DNA from 3 places in the Nonomuraea sp. CA-141351 genome. Region 1 is predicted to be linked to each of the others. Evidence: riboswitches for the same ligand, from Rfam matches in the RefSeq annotation. Region 1 holds a riboswitch; each other region holds the start of a gene.
What was found. Region 1 has a riboswitch for cyclic di-AMP ahead of ACQPWU_RS58685 (NlpC/P60 family protein). Riboswitches for the same ligand answer to the same signal wherever they lie in the genome.
Positions count from the first base shown of each region.

Region 2: linked by a shared signal. The riboswitch ahead of ACQPWU_RS21390 (CHAP domain-containing protein) and the one ahead of ACQPWU_RS58685 (NlpC/P60 family protein) in region 1 are both predicted to bind cyclic di-AMP.
Region 3: linked by a shared signal. The riboswitch ahead of ACQPWU_RS02200 (CHAP domain-containing protein) and the one ahead of ACQPWU_RS58685 (NlpC/P60 family protein) in region 1 are both predicted to bind cyclic di-AMP.

Region 1 is NZ_CP191982.1:12,478,301-12,485,576, reverse strand. Features, by position in the region: gene ACQPWU_RS58700 (NADP-dependent oxidoreductase) at 1-470, opposite strand, end outside; gene ACQPWU_RS58695 (winged helix-turn-helix transcriptional regulator) at 555-956, shown strand; gene ACQPWU_RS58690 (LuxR C-terminal-related transcriptional regulator) at 1,638-1,850, shown strand; gene ACQPWU_RS58685 (NlpC/P60 family protein) at 1,865-2,908, opposite strand; cyclic di-AMP (ydaO/yuaA leader) riboswitch at 2,914-3,063, opposite strand; gene ACQPWU_RS58680 (amino-acid N-acetyltransferase) at 3,340-3,909, shown strand; gene ACQPWU_RS58675 (hypothetical protein) at 3,920-4,915, opposite strand; gene ACQPWU_RS58670 (RDD family protein) at 4,931-5,455, shown strand; gene ACQPWU_RS58665 (RDD family protein) at 5,565-6,053, shown strand; gene ACQPWU_RS58660 (histone-like nucleoid-structuring protein Lsr2) at 6,571-6,903, shown strand.
Region 2 is NZ_CP191982.1:4,517,174-4,524,449, forward strand. Features, by position in the region: gene ACQPWU_RS21370 (serine/threonine protein kinase) at 1-577, opposite strand, end outside; gene ACQPWU_RS21375 (LysR family transcriptional regulator) at 897-1,760, opposite strand; gene ACQPWU_RS21380 (alpha/beta fold hydrolase) at 1,819-2,631, shown strand; gene ACQPWU_RS21385 (YoaK family protein) at 2,626-3,309, opposite strand; gene ACQPWU_RS21390 (CHAP domain-containing protein) at 3,521-4,195, opposite strand; cyclic di-AMP (ydaO/yuaA leader) riboswitch at 4,208-4,345, opposite strand; gene ACQPWU_RS21395 (Gfo/Idh/MocA family protein) at 4,462-5,415, opposite strand; gene ACQPWU_RS21400 (aldo/keto reductase) at 5,435-6,256, opposite strand; gene ACQPWU_RS21405 (hypothetical protein) at 6,355-7,276, shown strand, end outside.
Region 3 is NZ_CP191982.1:433,631-440,906, forward strand. Features, by position in the region: gene ACQPWU_RS02190 (VanW family protein) at 1-1,537, opposite strand, end outside; gene ACQPWU_RS02195 (hypothetical protein) at 1,582-1,824, opposite strand; cyclic di-AMP (ydaO/yuaA leader) riboswitch at 2,666-2,808, shown strand; gene ACQPWU_RS02200 (CHAP domain-containing protein) at 2,821-3,471, shown strand; gene ACQPWU_RS02205 (copper-translocating P-type ATPase) at 3,611-5,788, opposite strand; gene ACQPWU_RS02210 (flavin-dependent oxidoreductase) at 6,026-7,276, shown strand, end outside.

The DNA.
Region 1 (7,276 bases):
GCTCCAGCCGCCCCCGTGACCAGCAGCGTACGGCCAGGGCCGGCGCCCGCGCGGTCGAGTGCCTGCCAGGCCGTGAGCGTGTTGAGCGGGATCGTGGCCGCCTCCACGGCCGTGAAGCCGCGTGGGGCCCGCGCCACCGCCGAGGCGTCGACCACCACGTACTCGGCCTGCGCCTTGACCGATAGCTCCAGGCGCGCCACGAGTCCGATGACCTCCTCGCCCACGCGGAACGCGACCCCGTCGCCCACCTGGTCGACGGTCCCGGCGGCGTCGAAACCGAGCCCGTACGAGTCCAGCTTGCGGGCCACGCCGTGGTCCGCGAGCGTCCCGGCCGCCACGGCGAGGTCGAACAGATTCACCCCGGCCGCCGCCACCTTGATCCGCACCTGTCCGGGCCCCGCGGTGGGCACCGGCACCTCCACCAGCTGAGGAGCGCCGGAGCCGCCAATGAGTGCACGCATGTTCGTCATGGCGACGAGCGTAGGAAGAGTTACTCTCTTCTGGTAAGGAGGCACCTTGAAGTGCGTAACCCACCCAGGAGGAGGAGCGAACAGATGGCCACGAAGACGGCGGTGGAGCGGCGTGACGAGGCCAGGCAGGCGTTCGACGCGTACTTCGCCCAATGCCCCTCCAGGAAGCTTCTCGACCGCCTCAGCGACAAATGGGTCACCCTCCTGCTCAGCGCGCTGGCGGAGGGGCCGCGCCGCTACAGCGACCTGGCCAGGCGCGTCGCGGGCGTCAGCCAGAAGATGCTCACCCAGACCCTGCGCGGCCTGGAACGCGACGGCCTGGTCTCGCGCACGCTCACTCCGTCGGTGCCCGTACGGGTGGACTACGCGCTCACCCCGCTGGGCGAGAGCCTGATGCCGCTGGTGGCCGCGATCAAGAGCTGGGCGGAGACGCACATCGAGGACGTCGAGGCGGCCAGGGACCGGTACGACGCCACCAACGCCTGACCGAGTCCCTTACAGAAAGTGGTCGCGAAGCTGCCTTCCGGCACGCCGGTTACCGATACGAGGGCAGTTGTCAGCATCGGGTCAAGGTCGCCGGCGATTGTCCCGCTCCAACGCCGGAAGCGCCCGAAGCCTCACGAGTGCCGGCATGATCGCCATATCGGGGACCGGGCACGCACGCCCGGAAACAGGGCCGCCGGCCACGGGCGGCGGCGCGAGCAGCGCGGCGGCGGCCACTCGATTACCCCTAGGCCAATCGGAGCATGCGGCTCCGAATAATCCAATACGTCGGCTTGACCTGGATCTCTCGAATGGAGTGCCGGCGCCGTACAAAGCGAGCGATTGGTGGCTCGCCGTGCGAGCGGAAGATCGCGAATCGCGCGCTCCGGCGGCAACGACCGGCTTATGGATCACACCGAAACTCCGCGCCGAACAGATCCAAATCGGCAACGCCCGAAGATCCCATTGATGGCACATGGCAGGCCCAATGAGATCACTCATCCGAGACCGGGCGCCCTGACATATCGCGAGTGCCTCATATATAACGGATCATGTCAATAGAGCTCGTCAAGTGCGGCGATTGTCATGCTTGACGACCTTTCCAGGATGCGTTTACCGTCTGCGAGGAGCGGCTTTGGCCCATCTGTGAGGTCCGAGTTCTGCTGTTGGGGGGGAGGGCTCCCGATGGATGTGCTCACTGAAGGCGTTGAGCTAAGCCATGCTGATTTGGCGCTGCTGGCGGAGCTGGCAAGGGGAGTCACGGTCGATCGGGTGGGCAGACGTCTGGATATCAGCGGGCGCACGGTACGCCGGAGATTACGGGGCATCTGCGACCGCATCGGCGTCGCCACGGCGATCGAGGCCGTGGCCTGGGCCGCGCGCCGCCAGCTGATCTAGTGCTGCGGGATGTCTCAGTCGGCGATGCGCACCGCGCCGGCGAAGGGCCGCCTGCCGAGTGCCGAGACCCGTACGACGTCGCCCGTCTGCGGGGCGTGCACCATCATGCCTCCGCCGATGTAGATGCCCACGTGGTGCAGGTCGCTGTAGAAGAACACCAGGTCGCCGGGCCGCAGCTCAGAGCGGGAGATGTGCCTGCCCGCGGTCCACTGGTCGCCGGTGTAGTGCGGCAGCGAGATGCCCACCCGCTGGTACGCCGCCATGACCAGCCCGGAGCAGTCGTAGGAGCTCGGGCCCTCGGCGCCCCAGACGTACGGCTTGAGCTGCTGCGTGAGCGCCCACCGCGCGGCCTCCGCGGCCTTGCCGCTGCCCGCGATGGGCAGGTTGACCCGCACGGCGCGCGTGCCTGGCTGCCCCGCCTCGCCGAGGGCCCGCTTGAACAGGCTGCTCTCGACCTTGGTGACCAGCTTGGTGATCTTGTCGCGCTTGGACTGGAGGTCATCGACGATCTTCTGGACCTCGTCGATGCGCGCCTTGGCGCCTGCCTTGGCACGGGCGGCGGCGTCCATGGCCTTGGCGAGCTGGTTGATCTCCTCGCCCTGCTCCTGCTCCAGTGCGTACGAGGTCGCGGCGCGGCTGAGGAACTCCTCGGGGTCCTCGGAGGTCGCGAACGCCAGAGTCTTGGTGAGGCCGCCCGTGATGTAGGCGTTCTGGGCGAGCAGGGCGGCCTTCGCGCGCTTGGCGGCCAGATCCGTCTCGCTGCTCGTCAGCGTCTTCTGCGCGACCTCAGAGGCCTTCTTGGCTGTCTTGAGCTTCTCCCGCTGGCCGTTGTACTGCTCGGTCAGCGTCTCGATCTGCGTGTGCAGCTCCTGGGCCTGGTCGGCGAGCTCCTTCAACGAGGGCTTGGGGTCCGCGGACGCCGAACCGACGGGGATGGCGAACAGCAGCGCGGCGACTGTGAGACTCACCACACCGAAGTGGCGTGGGCGCCGTGCCCGTTCCGGAGGGCGGGCGTGCTTGCCCGCCGACTTCCCCCCGCCGTTGCGCGTGCGCTTCACCAACCAGCTCCTCTCTTGGACGCCTACCGGGTTAGCTGACGGGTTCGGGCCGGAGCAGCCCTACCGAGAGACTCGGACTCACCCCTGTGGTGGCGCTGGAGGTCGCCACCGATGGATCCCCGGCTTCCCTTTCGGGAATTGAGCGTGTCTCCCGCGCGGCACGCGTGGAAACATTGTCGCTGGACACTAATGCACTCCAGGTTCGTGCTCAACCAGAACTGCCAAGTCTGTAGAGGTTTCACAACCGAAGGGTCACAAGGTGATCTCGTGATCACCTGTGCAGAACAGACCTTATGCCCTCTATGTCCGTGCTTTCGCGCAAACGAGACTGGGGGCAAGCTCCGTGCTCGTCTGGCCACGGGATGTAACAGGATGGGCCGAGCTATGGGAGTTAGGGCCGAGCCGTAATGAGATCTGTACCCTGGAGAGCCATGGAGCAGGTGGCCGAACTGACAACGCCCGAGACCGCGGTGGTGGTCCGGAGAGCCCGCACGCCCGACGTGCGCGCGGTCAGGCGCCTGGTGGACACCTACGCGGGCGCGGGCCCGCGGCTCCTGGAAAAGGCCACTGTGACGCTGTACGAGGACGTACAGGAGTTCTGGGTGGCCGACCGAGGCGGGCAGGTCGTCGGCTGCGGCGCGCTCCACGTGCTCTGGGAGGACCTCGCAGAGATCCGCACGGTGGCCGTGGATCCCGAGTGCCGGGGGATGGGCGTCGGCCACCGGATTGTCTCCGCGTTGATCCAGCACGCCAAAGATCTGGGTCTGCGACGTGTATTCTGTCTCACTTTTGAGGTCGACTTCTTCGCGAGGCACGGGTTCCGCCCGATCCAGGGCACACCGGTCTCACCCGAGGTCTACGCCGAACTGCTGGCCTCGTATGACGAGGGTGTGGCCGAGTTCCTCGACCTGGAACACGTCAAGCCGAACACGCTGGGCAACACCCGCATGCTGCTCCACCTGACATCGGGTGACGCGGACCTTGACCAGATGGAAAGGTGATTGTTGATACCTATGTCGATACGTTGGGCAGCACAGGCATGTGTCCTGACACGTGCCACATGCGCACTCGAAGCGAGGTGACACGGTGAGCACCGGACAGCCGCCGTATCCACAGGACGAATCCGGCGACAATCCCGCCGGCACTCCGGAATACGGTCAACAGAACGCGGGTCGCCGCCCCGGCGAGCCCGACCCCGACGTGACTGTGGTCGGCTACCGGGCGGACGATGCCTACGGTCAGCAGCCCCAGTACGGCCAGCAGGGCTACGGCCAGCAACAGCAGTATGGCCAGCAGCCCCAGTACGGCCAGCAACAGCAGTACGGTCAGCCCCAGTACGGGCAGCAGCCTCAATACGGCCAGCAGCCCCAGTACGGCCAGCAGCCGCAGTCCCAGCCCGGCTACGGGCAGCAGGGCTACGGCCAGCAGGCCCAGTCGCAGCCGGACTACGGGCAGCAGCAGTATGGTCAGCAGCCCCAGTACGGCCAGCAGCAGCCGGGCCAGCAGGGCTACGGCCAGCAGCCCCAGTACGGCCAGCAGCCGCAGTCGGGCCAGCAGGGTTACGGCCAGCAGCCCCAGTCGCAGCCCGGCTACGGGCAGCAGGGCTACGGCCAGCAGCCTCCCTCGGGCCAGCAGTACGGTCAGCAGGCCCAGTCCCAGCCTGACTATGGTCAGCAGCCTCAGTACGGCCAGCAGCCGCAGTCGGACTACGGGCAGCAGGGCTACGGCCAGCAGGCCCAGTCGCAGCCGGACTACGGCCAGCAGCAGTACGGCCAGCAGCCGCAGTCCCAGCCGGACTACGGGCAGCAGCAGTACGGTCAGCAGCCCCAGTACGGCCAGCAGCAGCCGGGCCAGCCGGACTATGGCCAGCAGCAGTACGGTCAGCCCCAGTACGGCCAGCAGCAGGCCCAGCCGGGCTACGGCCAGCAGTACGGCGACCAGCAGCAGTACGGCCAGGCTTACGGGCAGCCGCAGCAGTACGGCCAGCCCGGCTACGGTCAGGCCCACGGACAGCCGGGTCCGGTGGGCGTGCAGCCGCCCGGCGCGCCGGCTCCGCTGGCGGAGTGGTGGCAGCGCCTGGTGGCGAGGATCATCGACGGCGTCATCTTCGGCATCCTCTACACGCTGATCACCATCGTCGTCAGCCTGCTCGCCGTGGGCTACGACTCCGCCACAGGTCTTACCACCGGTATCCTGAGCGGCTTCCTGGTGGGGCTCGTTCAGTATCTCCTCCTGGCCTTGCTGTATGTCGGCTACGACTTCTTCATGACCAAGATGAACGGCCAGACGGTCGGGAAGATGGTCATGGGCATCAAGGTCGTGCCGGTCGGTGCCGGGATGCCGCCCGGCGGCCTGGCCACCGACGCGGCGCTCAAGCGTGCGGCAGGCACCTGGGGCTGGTACTTCCTCGGCGTCATCCCGTTCATCGGCCCGCTGTTCGGCGTCATCGGCACGGGTCTGAACGGCGCCTCGCAGCTGTGGGACAAGCCTCTGCAGCAGACGTTCGCCGACAAGTTCGCGAACACCGTAGTGGTGAAGATCAAGTAGTTCACGCGACAGGTAAAAGCAGGGGCCGGCTTCGTGCCGGCCCCTGTTTTGTGTGCGGGAGGCGTACCAAAATGAGGGCCTGGGTCGCTGATGACGCGAGGTGGGAGTTATGGCCGGGTCGCCGTCGTGGGCGGACGCGCTGCCCGCGGAATGGTGGGAACGGCTCGCCGCCCGAGCGATTGAAGCGCTCGTCTTCGGGGTGTTCTATTACATTCTGTTCATCGCGCTATGGGGCATCTTCCGAACTGTAGGCATGCTGGAGGTGTTCGACGGCCGGCTGCCCGGTGCGTTCGCGTGGTTGGCCGCAGGGCTGGGTTATGTGGGCTACGACTGGTGGGCCCATTCCAGGCGCGGCAGGACGTTCGGGAAGGCGATCATGAGGATTCGCCTGGCCCCGGACGATGTTCCGTCCGGGGCGCTGCTCAAACGGTCCCTGCTGTATCCGGGGCCTGTCATGCTGATGGGCATTCCCGTGGCCAATCTGCTCGCCGGAATGCTCCTGTTCTGTGTGGGCCTGCTCATCCTGATCGACAAGCCCCTGGAGCGGGGACCGCATGACAGACTAGCTGGAACGCGCGTCGTAAAAGATCTTCAGTGAGCCATCTGCCCCAGGCGGGATGCCAATTCTCAAAATTTTCCCTTGATCCGGTAAGGAGTCTGGAGAGACTGGCATTAGGCTATGGGGCGTCCGGGTTGCCGGACGTTGGCGCCCCCGCGACGCGTGGGGCATCTGTGCGCCGCTATGGTCGTGTCTGGGTGGTAGACACCTTGTGCGTCACGAGGGTCCCAGTGCTCCTCCTGGTCGCGCTCCCATCCACATAATGCGCCCCCGAAACCCCGCTAGCCGTGGAGGCGAGGACGAATGGAAGCCCTTACAGACGTATTGTCAGCGCTCATCCCCCCGGTGGTGGTGGGCGGCGCCTTCATCTTTGGCGTAGTGAAGTTGGTCCGATCCGAGGTCCTCGGAGGTCGCCGAAACCGTGAGGATCAGGCCGAGGAGCCAGAACTGATCGGCCAGTCAGCCGAATCCCCGCAGCGCTGAATTGTCTCCGCGCCTTTCCGGGTATATGTTTGGGCAGGCGAATGAAACAATGCTCCGCGAAAGGATTGCGTACATGGCCAAGCAGATCCAGGAGATTCTCATCGATGACCTCGATGGGGGCGAGGCCAATGAGACGGTCAGCTTCGCTATTGACGGCTCGTCCTATGAGATTGACCTCAGCGACCTTAACGCGAAGAAGCTGAGGGACGCGCTCACGCCTTTCGTGCAGCACGCGCGCAGGGCGGGCGCAGTCTCCACGCGTCGCCGCGGTCGCGGCGGCAGCCGGGCGATGAGCCGCGAGAAGAGCTCCGAGATCCGGCAGTGGGCCAAGGCTCACGGCCTGCCGGTCAGCGAGCGCGGGCGGATCGCCTCCACGGTCGTCGAGAAGTACGAGGCGGCTCACTGAGCGAGTCGCCTATCGACCATGCGCTTATGCCGTTCGCCTAGGACCCCGGCGGCCGCCATAAGCGCATGATCGTATCTGGGGCCGGTTCTCGAATGCCGCGTGCCCGGATGGCGATCTTCCACACCGCGCATATGCGGGCGTTTTGGTCGGGTGTGCCGGTCCATGGACCGGCACCGTTTCACCGGCGGTCGCCCGCATATCTGGTTACGCCCCGTGCTGCTCCCGGAAAGTCAGTCACGGGGCCATACCTCATTCAACGTACGTTCGCGGCCGTACGTCACGAGTGGAACCACGTTCATGGAACGCGCCATCGCCGTAAATCACGGTGACGTATAGCCGGAAGTCGCCTGAAGGCGATCTCCGGCCACGGCCG
Region 2 (7,276 bases), 4.8 Mb from region 1:
CGGCGGCCGCGAAGACGACGACCGCCGCCCAGGAGAAGACATCCGAGTACGGCCCGTACACCTCTCCGTTGAGCTGCTCCGGTGAGCGGTAGCCGAGTTCGCCCGCGGGCGGTCCGGCCGCCATATCGGTGACCTTGGGCCCGTCCGGGGCGAGGATGACGTTGTGCGGGGTCAGTCCGCCGTGCGCCAGGCCCTTCAGATGCATCGCGATCAGCGCCGTGAGGACGCCGACCGCGACCCGCTCCAGCGCGTCGTCCGGCAGTGGCCCCTCGGCTGCGACGAGTTCGGCGAGGCTGCGCCCCGCCACGTGCTCCCTGACGACGTACGGCCGCCCCTCCCACACCCCCGCGTCGAGCACCCGCGCGACATAGGAGCTGGACACGCGGTTCAGCGACCTCAGGCGCTGGACGACGTCCGCGTCCTGCCCCGCCTCCGGCGCCAGCAGCTTGATCACGCGCGGCGAGGACTCTTCCGCTTCCTGTCCGAGGTAGACGGCACCACGCGGTCCTTCGCCGATCGTCTCGATGATGGTGTTGCTGCCCACCCGCGGCGGGCGGTCCGGTCGGACGGGGTCCACAAGCACCCTTCCAGTGGCAGATCATGATTCCGCGCCACATTCAAACAAAATCCTCACACCAGCATCACGAGTTTCGCCTAAACCTCGATCTCTTTCGTGATCTTGGCTCGGTCGGTTGAACGGTCCGGCTGAAGGTTGAAATCCGTGCTGTGGGCCCGCATACCAGCCCGGCTGTCGCGCCGGGTGGGCGGGGTTCCACCGGCCCGCGGGTGTTCCCTTCCTGGCCGTGGGGTGGCTGGTCAGGGCAGGGCTTGCAGGCGGGTCAGAGCGGTGAGCGTCCGCCGGGTCGTCCTCCAGGAGGTGCGGCTCCGTACGGAATCTACGATGTAAAGGCGGCGAGCTGGTCGAGAAAGGCCCGGGCCGTCGGGGCACAATCGGCCAGCGAGCGAACGGCCAGGGCCAGGGAGCGGGTCATCCCCGGCTCGAGGGGTCGCGTGACGACGGCGCCCAGGTCGGCGGGCAGGCCCAGCGTGGGGACGATGCTGACGCCCAGCCCTGCGGCCACCATCTCCAGGATGGCGGCGGGGCCGCTGGCTTCGAAGGCGATGTCGAACTGGACCTGGGCGGCCAGCGCCGCGCCCATGATCAGCGGGCGGCAGCCGGCGGTGGTCAGGATGAACGGCCGGCCTGCCAGGTCGGCGAGGGCGATGGCCGGGCGGGCGGTCAGGGGGTGGCCGGCGGGCATCACGGCCACCATGTCGTGGGTGCTGAGGTGGACGGTGTGCAGGCCGGGGGCGGGGAGGGTGACGACGCCCACCTCTGCGGCGCCGCGGTGCAGCCATTCGCGGATGTCGTCGTCCACGCCCTCGAACAGGCGGACCCGTACCTGCGGGTAGCGGTCGGTGAAGGCGCGCAGGAGCTTGGCGACGAGCGTGCCGGTGGCGCTGGGGAGGCTGGCCAGGCGCAGCTCGCCGGTGATCTGGCCGGCGGCGGCGGCCACGTCGGCGCGGATGAGGTCGAAGTGGCGCAGGGTCTCGCGGGCTCGGGCGAGCGCTGCCTGGCCGGCTTCGGTGAGGGCGATGCCGTCGCGGTGGCGTACGAACAGGGCGGCGCCGAGCTCGCGCTCCAGGGTGGCGATTGCGCGGCTGACGGCGGGCTGGGACATGCCGGTGTGGTCGGCCGCGGTGGTGAAGCCGCCGTGCTCGGCGACCGCGACCAGCACCCTGAGCTGCGCCAATGTCATGCCGACATACCTTAGTTGGTATTTGACCATAGGTGGGGCAGAACATCATGGTTATGCCATGTCCGAGCGAATGACGATCGAAGTCGACGGCCGCATGGCCAGTTATCTGACGGCGGGCGAGCGGGGCCCGGTGGTGTTGCTGCTGCACGGCACGTATTGGAGCCGGGTCTGGGAGCCGGTGATCAACACTCTGGCGGCGGCGGGGCTGCGGCCTGTGGCGGTCGATCTGCCGGGGCTGGGGCGTTCCGAGGGGGAGCTCACAGGGGAGACGGCGGCGGTGCCCGCGCTGGCGGCGTGGGTGGGGCGGTTCGCGGCCGCGGTGGGTGCGCAGGCGCCGCTGCTGGTGGCGGGGCACGACATCGGGGGCGCGGTCGCGCAGCATCTGCTGGTCGAGTCGGAGGTACGGCGGCTGGCTCTGGTCAATTCGGTCACGTACGACTCCTGGCCGGTGCCCGGGGTGGCCCGTTACCGGGATCCCGCTGTGGTGGCGGCCACGACCGTGGAGGAGTTGCTGGCCGCGCGCCGCAAGGCCGTCACGACCGCGCTGGCTCGGCCGGCCTCCGAGGCGGAGCTGGCCGGCTACCTGGAGCCGTGGCACGACCTGCGGGTCGGCCGGTCCTGGATGGCCCTGGCGGGCGCGGCCGACAGCCGCTACACGCTGGACCTGGTGCCCGCGCTGAAGGCCGATGAGACGCCGAAGCTGCTGGTGTGGGGCGAGGACGACACGTTCCAGGAGGTCCGGTACGCCGAGCGCTTCGTGGCCGAGATCCCGAACAGCACGCTCGTGCGCATTCCCGGGGCCGGGCACATCCCGATGGAGAACGACCCGGCGGGGGTCGCGCGGGCTCTGGCGGATTTCTTCCTCTCATGAGCGCCCGCGGGCTGCGAGGGCGACGATCGCGAGCAGGACCAGGGCGAGCGTCAGCGCGGCTGCGGGGCCGATGTTCAGGTGCAGCGTGGCGCCGGCGAGCGCGCCGAGGAACATCGCCGCGACGGAGGCGAACCGGCGGAAGGCCGCCCGCCCGGGGGTGTCGGCGGCCAGGCCCGTCAGGGTGGTGGTGAGGACGTTGGTGACCAGGTCGGGTACGCCCAGCGCGCGTACGGACGCGTTCTGCAGGCCCATGCCGCACGCGAGCAGCGCGATGAGCGCCGCCCTGGCCCCGGCGGTGTGGTGTCCGGCCGTGAGGGCCACTACGAGGCCGGCCGCGACGAGGACCGCGTGCACGGTGGTGGCGATGGTGAACGCCCGCCGCGCGTTCCCCACCTGCCTGGTCAGCAGGCCGGCGCTCCACGCTCCGGTCCCGAAGCAGGCGAGGGACAGGGGAGGGGCCCATTTCGACAGGTCTCCTCCGCCAACCAGGGCGAAGCCCAGGAAGACGATGTTGCCGGTCATGTTGGCCACGAAGACGCGGCCCAGGCCGAGGTAGCTGACGGCGTCCACGATTCCGGTGACCATGGCCAGGAGGATCAGCAGGGCGGGCAGGAGGCCGTGTGGGTTTCCGCCGCGGGGGAACAACCCGTCGGCGACCCACTGGAGCCCGCCCTTCATGGCTGCTTCGAGACGACGGCTCCTGGGCGTGGGCTGGGTCTCATGGCGGCTCCTTGGCGAGGTTCGCGCGTGGCTCTTCCCGCGAGCCTGCTTCCCTCGGGTCTTCCCAGGTGGCGGGCCGCTCATCCGGCCTGCGCCTGACCCGCCTCGCCGGTGGAATGCGAAGAGCGCGCGCCCCTTTCGGGACGCGCGCTCGTCTAGCGCAACAGGGTCAGCCGGCGTACTGCGGGTAGCCGTAGCCGACGACCTGGGACTTCGGACGCACGCGCTCTTCGACCTTGCCGTTGCCGGTGTTGCCTTCGACGGTCGAGATGGTGCCGTCGCCGTTGTCCTTCTCGACGAACCCGACGTGCTGGATGTCGTCGAGGCTCTTGCTGCCGCTCCAGGAGAAGAACACGACCGCGCCGGGCTTGGCGACAGTGCCGAAGCGGTGGTTGGCCGCGAACCACTTGGCGTGGGCGACGGTGTAGGCGTCCCAGCCGACCTGCGGGCGGGCGCCGGTCTGCTCGCCGACCCAGGAGACGAACATCGAGCACCAGGCGGCGTTCACGTAGTCGGCCCGGCTGCCGCCGTCACGGGCGATGGTCTCCGCGGCGCGCTGTGAGTTGGCGTACCACTTCTGGTACGGGGTGCCGCCGCCGTAGGCGTTCTCGGAGGTGCCGACCTGGGACTTGGCGAGCGCCAGGACCTGGGAGGCGGTGACGTTGATCTTGGTTTCCCGGGACTTGGCACGGTCGTTGTCGTGAGTGGCTGCGGTGGCCGGCTGCTTGTCCGCGGCGGAGGCCGCGGTCATGTGGGCGCCGAGCCCGGAGGCCAGGACGGTCGCGCCGAGCGCGGCTCGGACGATGTTGGTCTTCGTGGCAGCGGTAATGCGGAACTTGGCCATCGAGGGGGTTACTCCTTGCTTCCATGCCGCTTACCGGGTTAGCTGACGGATTCGGGCGTGGAAGCTGCCCTACGGCACCGAAGTGCCGATTCACCCCATGGGACTTGGGTCCCCGGTTCCGCCCGGAGGCGGATTCAGCGGTCACAGGACGGTCCTGTGATGTGTGTCGCGATGGTCGGACATCGCCGGACAAACCGGACGAATGTCTCAAGAATGCCTCAAATGTAATGCATAAGGCAAGAGGCTACAAATCTGTAACGACCCAGCTAGGCGAGCTGCCTGCGAGCCGCGGCCAGGAGCCCCATCATGGCAAGGGACTCATCAAGCGGCATGACCGAGCTTTCGGTCCTGCCTTCGGCCGTCGCGGCGCGGACTTCGCGGAGCTCTCCGGCGTATCCGTTGTCCGCCGGATCGAGCACATGCTCCTCCGGCTCCATGGAGCGCCCGGAAAGTAAAATCCGCTGCGGGGCCCAGAACGGCGCCTGGACGTCCGCCCGCATCTGAGTACCTACAACACAGGCATGGTTCGGGTAATTCCCGAGCAACGAGGTCTCTACGAGAGCCCGCCTGCCGTCGGGGTAGAGCAAGACCCCGGCCGCCTCCGCGTCCACGCCGTTGGGGGCCAGGGAGCCGGTGATCCGCAGGTCAGAGGGCATGCCGAGGAGCAGCTGAGCCAGGCCGAACGGGTAGATCCCGAGGTCGAGCAGGGCCCCGCCGCCCAGCTCCGGCGCCCACAGCCGGTGCGCCGGATCGTAGGGCTTGGCGAAGCCGAATGAGGCCTGCACGGAGCGGATGTCGCCGAAGCGCTCGTCGGCCGCGATCTTCTGGATGAGGGGGTTGAAGCGCATCCACATGGCTTCCATGAGGAACACGCCTGCCTCGCGCGCCAGCCGTACCATCTTCTCCGCGTCGTCCACGGTGGCGGCCAGCGGCTTCTCGCACAGCACGGCCTTGCCCGCGGCGATGGCGGCCTCCGCCACCTGCAGATGCTGGGCGTGCGGCGTCGCGACATAGACGGCGTCCACGGCCGGATCGGCGCACATCTGCTCATAGGAGCCGTACGCCGACTCCGCGCCCAAAGTGGAGGCCAGGGCCTGCGCCCGTCCTAAGTTCCTGGACCCGACGGCGGCCACCCGCATCCCCGGCTCGGCCACGATGGCCGCTCCCACAGTCCGCGCGATACCGCCTGTCGCCGCAATGCCCCACGCAAAATCCCGCACACGGGAGATCGTAGACGAATCACATCATGTCGAACGTGTCGGGATCGGGACCGAAACGCCGGCCCCTGTTCAGCGCGCCGATGGCGGCCATGTCCTCGGGGTCGAGGATGAAGTCGAACACGTCGATGTTCTCGGCGATCCGCGACGGGGTCACGGATTTGGGGATGACGACGTTGCCGAGCTGCAGGTGCCAGCGGAGCACGATCTGCGCGGGCGTCTTGCCGTACTTGCCGGACAGCACGGCCAGCGCGGGGTCGTCGAGCAGCCCCTGGCCCTGGCCGAGCGGGCTCCAGGCCTCGGTGAGGATGCCGTTGGCCTCGTGGAAGGCGCGCATTTCGCGCTGCTGCAGGTACGGGTGGAGCTCGATCTGGTTGATCGACGGCACGATGTCGGTCTCGTTCATCAGCCGGGTCAGGGTGTCGATCGTGAAGTTGGAGGTGCCGATGGCCTTCGCCCGCCCATCACGGTAGATCTTTTCCATCGCCTTCCACGCCTGCACGTACTTGTCCTGCTGCGGCACCGGCCAGTGGATGAGGAAAAGGTCGATGTAGTCGAGGCCGAGCCGGGCCAGGCACTCCTCGAAGGCCGCCTCGGCGCGTCCGTGGTCGGCGTTCCACAGCTTGGTGGTGACGAACACCTTCCGGCGCGGCAGCTCCGATTCCCGCACGGCCTGGCCCACGCCCTCCTCGTTGCCGTACGCGGCGGCGGTGTCGACGTGCCGGTAGCCGGCCTTCAGCGCGGTCGTGACGGCCTGCGCGGCCTCGTCGGCGGCGACCTGCCAGACGCCGTAGCCGAGCTGCGGGATGTGCACGCCGTCGGCGTTGAGCAAGAGAGAGTTCATAGCCTCCATTGTTCACGTCGCGTTTCTGAGGGCTTAAGGCGGCGGGGCTAGCTTGAAGCGGTCGTGAACGGGCCATCACCCGGCTGGGAGGAGCAGGAGTGGTCGAACAGGCGTCGGCCTGGGTGGAGTCTCCGCTCCAGATGCTGTGCGCCGTCGAGGCCCACCACGCAGGCTTGCTCGGTCCCAAGACGGTCGTCGTGCCGCGCTCGGGTCTTCGGCCGCTGAAGGCCACGCGCCGGGAGCTGAGGTCTCTCGGGCTACCCGACGGACTGGAGCTCGCCGACCCGCGCGAACGCATGCCCAGACGCGTGCAGGCCGTCGGCGACGCCTTCTCCGGCAGGGTGCAGCTGCGCTGGCTCACCTCGCGTCCGGGCCGCATCGTGATCGTGGACGACGGTCTGGCCACTCTCCGGCTGCTCGAGCTGCTGGCCGCGGGGCCGTACCGGCCGCTGCTGCGGGCCAGGGCCCAGCCGACCAAGCTGCGCGCCGCGCTGGGCCTGGCGGCCGCGCTGCGGCTGCGCCTGAGCGACGTGTCGGTCTTCACCGCCCTGCCCGTCGACAAGTCCCTGGAAGACGCGGTACGTCGGGCCGGGATCGATCTGGTACGCCACCAGTTCGCCTGGCTGCGGGCCCAGCCGCCCAGCGCCGAAGGGCCGGCGGAGCGCACGGTCGTCCTCGGCACCTCGCTCGTCAGGAACGGCCTGGTGCACCGCGACCACTACCTGCGCTGGCTGACCGACCTGGCCGCGCGCGAGCCGCTGGCGTACTACCCGCACCGCCGCGAGGACCCCGTCGACGTCGCGCTGATCCGGGAACGCCCGGGGATCACGGTCCACGACGCCGGTGCGCCCGCCGAACTGACGCTGCGCGGCCTGGACGCGAGCCAGCGCGTGCTCAGCCTCCCCTCGACCGCGATCACCTCGCTGCGGGTGCTGCTCAGCCCGCGCGGTGTCGCCGTCGAGCCCGTGGAGGTCCCCGAGGACTGGTGGACCAGCAGGGCGGCCCCCGCCCTTCGTTCGC
Region 3 (7,276 bases), 710 kb from region 1:
TCGGGATGCACTCGGACCCGGAGTCGGTAAGGGTCGGGATGGGCTTGACGTCATATCGCTCGGAGCTCTGCGACTTGATGTCGTAGCGCTTGGTGCTCCAGAACTGCACGGTGGCCGACGTGGCCGTGTACGAGGTCTTGATCAGCACACCGTAGGGGGAGTCGTTGCGCCAGCGGAAGTCCGGCTGGGGGTAGGACACCGTGGACTCCCGCCCGGCGGGATAGCGGGAGATGTAGTACTGGTGCGGCATGTGCTGAACGTCCTGAAAGCCGCTGAAGAACACCGCGTTGAACATCGTCGTGGCGAACTGCGACACCCCGCCACCGACGTCGTTGACGAACCGGTTGTTGAGAATCATTGGCGCCTCGACGAAGCCACGCGCCTTGTCGCGCCTGCCGACTACGCCGTTGAGCGAGAACGTCTCCCCAGGCTGAACCACGTAACCGTCGACGATGTCGGCGATGCGGTGGATGTTGGTCACGCGAGGCGCGCAACACGGATATTGCGTGGTGAACGAGCTGACCTTCTCTTTCACGCCGAGCTTCTTCGCCTCGCCCGTGGTAACCCGGGGCTGCCGCTCGGTGGCAGGTAGATCGACGCGGCGGCTGCCTGCCGCCACGACCTTGGAGATCGCCGGGCCGAGTGTCCTGATGTCGACGCCATGGCCTGCCCTGGATGGGACGACCTGTGGTCTGCCGTTGACGATCTTGAAGGAAGCGTCTTTCGGCGGGGTGATCAGCAGCGTTTCGGCCACGCCTGCGGAAATCTTGGCAGCGTCGTAGGACGGGCGCAGACTTCCCCGGCCGTCAGAGACGAAGCGGAGGCCGGCGGCCAGTTGCTCCCGGGACACGGTGGCCTGCTTGCCGCCGCTGGCCAGCGTGAGCGGGGCCCCGATCGCCGTGCGTGCCGTGCTCGTGGCGATGCGGCGGACTTCATCGGGGGTGACGTTCGGAGACGTCGCCTGGACGTCCAACTCGACGGAGGTGCGTGCGGCCGCGAAGGCCGCCCGCACGGCTTGTGCCGCACCGTTGCGGTCCAGCGTGCGTCCGGGCTTCGGCAGCAGCGCTCGCGGTTCCAGTCCCTGATAGCGGATGCCGCCCTCGACCGGTTTGGTATCCACGCTCTTGGCCAGACCGGCGAGCCCGGCAGTTAGACGCTGCTCGTCCACTGTGATCTCGGGTGCGATCTGGCGACTGCCGAAGAGGGAACGGGCAACGCCCATCGGAGTGGCGGCGCCCGCCATCGCGGCCTCGACTGTCGCTTGGGTATCGAAGCCCAGCCCCAGCTCCGCAGGCGTAGCCTCCTTCCGCTTACCCGCCGCGATCAGCGTCAATGGCTGGTTCACCCGCTTGCCCAGCTCCGCTTCGAGGCGAGAGCGAGCAGCCTCCGGAGACAGACCGCCGATGTCCACGTCGCCCACCCGTGTGCCTGGCGGAATCTTCCCGGCCAGCGCGATTGCTGACACGGCATAGGCCAGCACCGCCACGAGCACGACGGCGGTCGGAATGAGCATGCGCCGCGAACGCAGCACGCTCACGGCGCCGCGAGATGGAGCGCGACGACGGTTAAACTCGCGGACGCTCATGAGACCGCGGGTCGGAACGCGACGGTGAAGTCGACACCGCCGTTCCGGGACTCGTAAACAGTTCCATCCTCCGTTGCGGCCGGCATCCGGTTGCTGTCGACGGCGGCGAACGCGGTGGCCTGACCGGGCAGCGCGCCGCCCGCCCGCCAAGTGCGCTCCTCATCCCGGCTGGTGCGCACCCGTCCCCCGGCGTCGGGGCCCACCAGCACACCCCTTGCACGAAGCCGTGGATAGCGCATAGCGCAGATACTACTAGTTCATGTAGTAGGCCAGGTGGCGAGCCCAGTGTCGAGCTCAGTGGCGCTTGACACGCGAGCCGTCGCCGCCGCGCGCCCCTGCGGGTATGACGGCAACCAACTGCGACGCCATCCCTACCGCACCGTTCCTAGCGAACAGAGATGTTTGGGTAGTCGTAGTAGTTGGCGGTTACGCCACGGCGGTCGCTCATCGCCTTTCACGTTCCCGTGCGGACGTGCCAGATGCGCTGCTTGTAGATCACGTACTGATGCCCAGCCGCTTGGCGTTCTCGATCTTCCCGGCGGAGATCTGATGCCCCAGCTTCGCCTGCTCTGGCGCGGGCATCGCTGCCTGTGGTGGTTGCGCGTTGAGATGTGAGTCATCCCGCGTGTCCCCCGCAGGTGGCTCGCCGGTGAGTGTGGGCGGCGCCGGAGGGGCGTGATGGTCCCCGGCGCTGCGTTGGTCAGCGTAATCTGCATCGCCGTTGTGCTCACCTCGGTGAGGAGCCGGCGCCAGCCGTCGGGCAGACATGCGCGCCACGCCGGACGCCACCGGGCCGCGACTGTCTGAGGGTCCTCCACCACCGTCCGACGGCCAGTCTCTCTGCCCCCTGATCGGGCGGAGAATGTCCAGGAAGAAGGTAAAGAATTCCCAACTGAAAACCTTGCCTGGTAAGGGATGCTCGTAAGTTTTACCCGGAATCGCATGGTTCTGTCTTGCACTGCTCTATGGGGAATACTTACCTTAGGGGGGTACTTGGGGCGCACGACTAGGACCCTTTACAGGTGTGCGTCCTTCATTGCCGAGACCGTGCTCTACCTGCGCCAGCAGCATGCCAGCGGGTAGGCGCGGCCGCCGAATCCGCGAAGAGCGGAACCGGGGACCCAATTCTTTGGGGTGAATCGGAACACTCGCAGAGCCGTTCCGTAGGGCACTTCCAGGCCCGAACCCGTCAGCTAACCCGGTAGGCGGCATGGAAGCAAGGAGCAACCCCCAGCATGACCAAGACCGTACTTTCGCGCACCCTGAAGCCGATGAACATCGCGGTCGCAGCCGCCGTCACCGCGGGCGCGTTCATCACTGGCACCCCCGCCTTTGCCGCCGAGCACCAGAACGACCGTGCGCACGCCGCAGAGGTCGCCCAGCGGAAGCCCGGCCAGGTCGCGGCGGACGCGGTAATCAAGATCGCGGAGTCCCAGGTGGGCGTTACCGAGAACGCCGCAGGAGGCGGGACGCCGTTCCACCAGTGGTACATGTCCTCGCCTCGTGCGCAGGAGACCGTGGCCCGTGACGGCGGGAGCATCCAGGCCTACGCGAACGCTCCATGGTGTGCGATGTTCGTCTCCTGGGTCGGCGATAAGGCCGGCGCTCGGCCTACCGTCGGGTGGGACGCCTACACCATCACCTGGGCCAAGTGGTTCCAGAACAACGGCCGGTGGGGCACCGTCGCCAAGCCAGGCGCCGTCGTCTACTTCTCCTGGGACGACAAGACCGTCGACAGCATTGACCACATGGGCCTGGTCAAGAAGGACAACGGGGACGGCACGATCACCACGATCGAGGGCAACACCGGCAACGGCAAGGTGGAGGAGCGGATCCGCCCCACGTCGCAGGTCGTGGGGTACGGCTACCCGCAGTACAAGGCCTGACAGGCGAAATTCCGGGGCGGGACCTACGAAGGTCCCGCCCCGACCTGTCCCTTCAATGAGCACCATGAGCGCTCCTACTGGGTCAACTGTCGGCCCGCCGCAGGCAGGGTGCGCAGGACGATAGCGAGAGTGATCGGCTTCAGGCATGGGGTGGGGACGAGTGGCGTGCCCCCTCGAGCGCGACAGCGGTCCCTGTGCGGTGAAGGTGTCCCGACAGTGGCTGGAGCAGAACCAGTAGGTGCTGCCGCCTTGTTTGGAGTGAGGCGGTGGCGGTGGCGCGATCGACCTGCATGCCGCAGACCGGATCGATGGTCTCCTCCGGCTCGGCGCCTGGCTCGACGGTGACGGGCAGTTCGGCCGGGGGTTCCGCGGCGGGCTGGAGAGGTGGCGGGGTGAAGCGGCGCAGCCGGTTGGCGTTAGCGACGACTGACAGCGAGGACAGGGCCATCGCGGCGGCGGCGATGATGGGGGAGAGCCGGATGCCGAGGAATGGGTACAGGATGCCGGCGGCCATGGGAATGCCGACCACGTTGTAGACGAAGGCCAGGAACAGGTTCTGGCGGATGTTACGCAGGGTGGCGCGGGAGAGCCACACCGCGGTGAGGATGCCGATGAGCGCGCCGGAGATCAGCGTGATGTCGGAGGCCTCGATCGCCACGTCCGTGCCGGTGCCGATGGCGAAGCCGACGTCAGCCTGGGCCAGGGCGGGAGCATCGTTGATGCCGTCGCCGACCATGCCGACCCGACGGCCCTCGCTTTGGAGCCGGGCGATCTCGGCGGCTTTGTGCTGGGGCAGCACCTCTGCCAGCACGCGGGTGATGCCGACCTGGCGGGCGATCGCCTCGGCGGTGCGCCGGTTGTCGCCAGTGATCATCACGACCTGCAGGCCGAGTTGCTGGAGCGCGGCGACGGCGACGCGCGAGTCGTCCTTGACGGTGTCGGCCACGCCGAGCACCCCGGCGGGCTCTCCGTCTACGGCCACCATGATGGGGGTACGGCCCGCCGCGGCCAGCCGATCGGCGGCCGGTTCGAGGTTCACGGCGGGCACGCCCGCGTCGGCCAGCAGGCGTCGGCCGCCGATCAGCAGATGACGTGCCTCGACGGTGGCGGAGAGGCCCTCGCCGGTGACCGAGTCGAAGTCCGATGGGTCGGTCAAGGGCAGGCCGCGTTCGATTGCGCCGGCGACAACGGCTTGTCCGAGCGGGTGCTCGGAGGAGCGTTCGGCGGAAGCGGCCAGGCGCAGGAGATCATCGACGGTCCAGGAGGCGAGCGGCTCGACGTCGGTGAGCGCCGGGCGGCCGCGGGTGATGGTGCCCGTCTTGTCCAGGACGATCGTGTCCAGCTTGTGCGCGGTCTCCAGGGCCGCCGCATCGCGGATCAGGACGCCGGCCTGAGCGGCCTTGCCGGTGCCCACCATGATGGACAGGGGGGTGGCCAGGCCGAGAGCGCACGGGCAGGCGATGATGAGCACCGAGACCGCCGCCACGAGGGCGAGCGTGAACGCGGGGGAGGGGCCCGCGACGTACCACGCCGCGAATGTGACCACGGCGATGGCCATGACCGCCGGGACGAAGTAGCCCGACACCAGGTCAGCCAGACGCTGGATGGGGGCCCTGGACGCCTGCGCCGCCCGAACGAGGCGGATGATCTGGGCCAGGACGGTCTGTGCGCAGACCTTCTCGGCGCGGAAGGTGAACGCGCCGGTCTGGTTGACGGTCGCCCCGACCACCTGGTCGCCGGGCTGTTTCTCCACAGGGATCGACTCGCCGGTGACCATGGACTCGTCCAGCGTGGAACGGCCGTCGACGACCACGCCGTCCACCGGCACCTTCTCGCCCGGCCGGACGATCACCAGGTCGCCGGGCAGCACCTCGGCGATGGGAATCTCGCGCTCCGTGTCGTCGCGGCGTACCCGAGCGGTTCTGGCCTGCAGACCGATCAGCTTGCGGATCGCCTCTCCGGCCCCGGCCTTGGCGCGCGATTCCAGAAGGCGGCCGAGCAGGATCAGGGTCAGGATGACGCCGACGGCCTCGTAGTACACATCCCGCAGCTCAGCCGGCAGCAACCCCGGGGCAGCGGTGACCAGCAGGCTGTAGACGTAAGCGGCGCTCGTGCCGAGCGTGATGAGGCTGTTCATCTCCGCGGCCCGGTGGCGCAGGCTCAGCCAACCCACCCGGTGGATCGGCCAGCCCGCGTAGAACATCACCGGCGTGATCAGTGCGAGCTGCACCCAGCGGTCGAGCAGGAGGCCGGGCACCCAGGTAGCGCCGAAGAGCTCGTGCGCCATCACCGTCGGCGCCACCGGCGCTGTCAGCACCGCCCCGATCAGCACTCGCCGCGACAGGTCCCGGATCTCCGCCCGCCGATCGGCGGCCTCAGTGTCGTCTTCGGCCTGGCCACCTGTGTGATCTGCGACGGTCAGTGCTAGACCGTGGGCAATAGTGAGGGCGATGCGTCCTGGAGCTGTTCGAACTCCGTTGTTCGTACTCCGCTATGGGTGGGCTGGGCCTCTGAGACATGGCATGACCTCCTTACCCCAGGGCACTGAGCTGGCATGAACGTACTGGTCATCGGTGCCGGCATCGGAGGGCTTTCGACGGCGCTCAGTCTGCACGCCGCAGGGATCGACTGCGCGATCGTGGAGGCGGTATCGGACCTGCGGCCGCTGGGGGTCGGCATCAACCTGCAGCCGCACGCGGTGCGGGAACTGGTGGAGCTGGGCTTCAGCGAAGCACTGGAGGGGACTGGGATACCGACGAACGCCCTGATCTACACCACCCGGCATGGTGACGTGGTTCTCACACTGCCGCGCGGTCGGAACGCGGGATACCACTGGCCGCAATACTCCATTCACCGTGGCCGTCTGCAGATGATCCTCCTGGATGCGGTGCTGGAGCGGCTGGGCCCGGACGCGGTGAGCCTCGGCGTGGCCTTTGAGGACTTCGAGTACGGGGCGGGAGAAGCCGGTGCGGAGCCGGTGGGGGTACGGCTGCGCGAGGTGGCCACCGGCCGGACGGTGGTGCGGACGGCGGATGTGCTGGTCGGCGCTGACGGCCTCCACTCAACGGTCAGGGCACGGCTGCATCCGGACGGCGATCCGCTGCGATGGAGCGGAATCACGATGTGGCGGGGCATCACGGAGTTGGAGTCATGTCTCGACGGGGCCTCCATGGTGGTCGCCGGGGCCGACGACGCGGCCAAGATCGTGGCGTATCCGATATGCGCGCAGACCCGCGCGCGGGGGCGGGCGCTGGTGAACTGGGTGGCCGAGGTGCGGGTGGCCGAGCCGGGGCCGGCGGTGGCCAAGGCGGACTGGCGGCGTGAGGGGCGGCTTGATGACGTGCTCCCGCATTTCGCCGGGTGGCGTCTGCCTTTCCTGGACGTGCCGACGCTGATCGCCGGGGCCGGTCAAGTCCTGGAATATCCGATGGTGGACAGGGATCCATTGCCTTTTTGGGGTGTCGGACGTGTGACGCTGGTGGGAGATGCGGCGCATCCGATGTATCCGGTGGGTTCCAACGGTGGTTCGCAGGCGGTTCTGGATGCGCGGTTCTTGGCCATGGCGCTCGCGTATGCCGGCGATCCGGTCAAGGGTTTGGCCGAATACGAAAGGCGGCGCCGGTCGGCGACGATCGACCTCGTCCTGGCCAGTCGGCGGTTCCCGGTGGACGAAACCGTCAAGCTGGTCGAACAACGTGCGCCCGGCGGTTTTTCCGACATCAGGGAGGTGCTCACCGTGCAGGAGCTGTCCAGGATGGCGGACGCCCACAAGACGGTCGCCGACGTGGACGTCAAGATGCTGAAC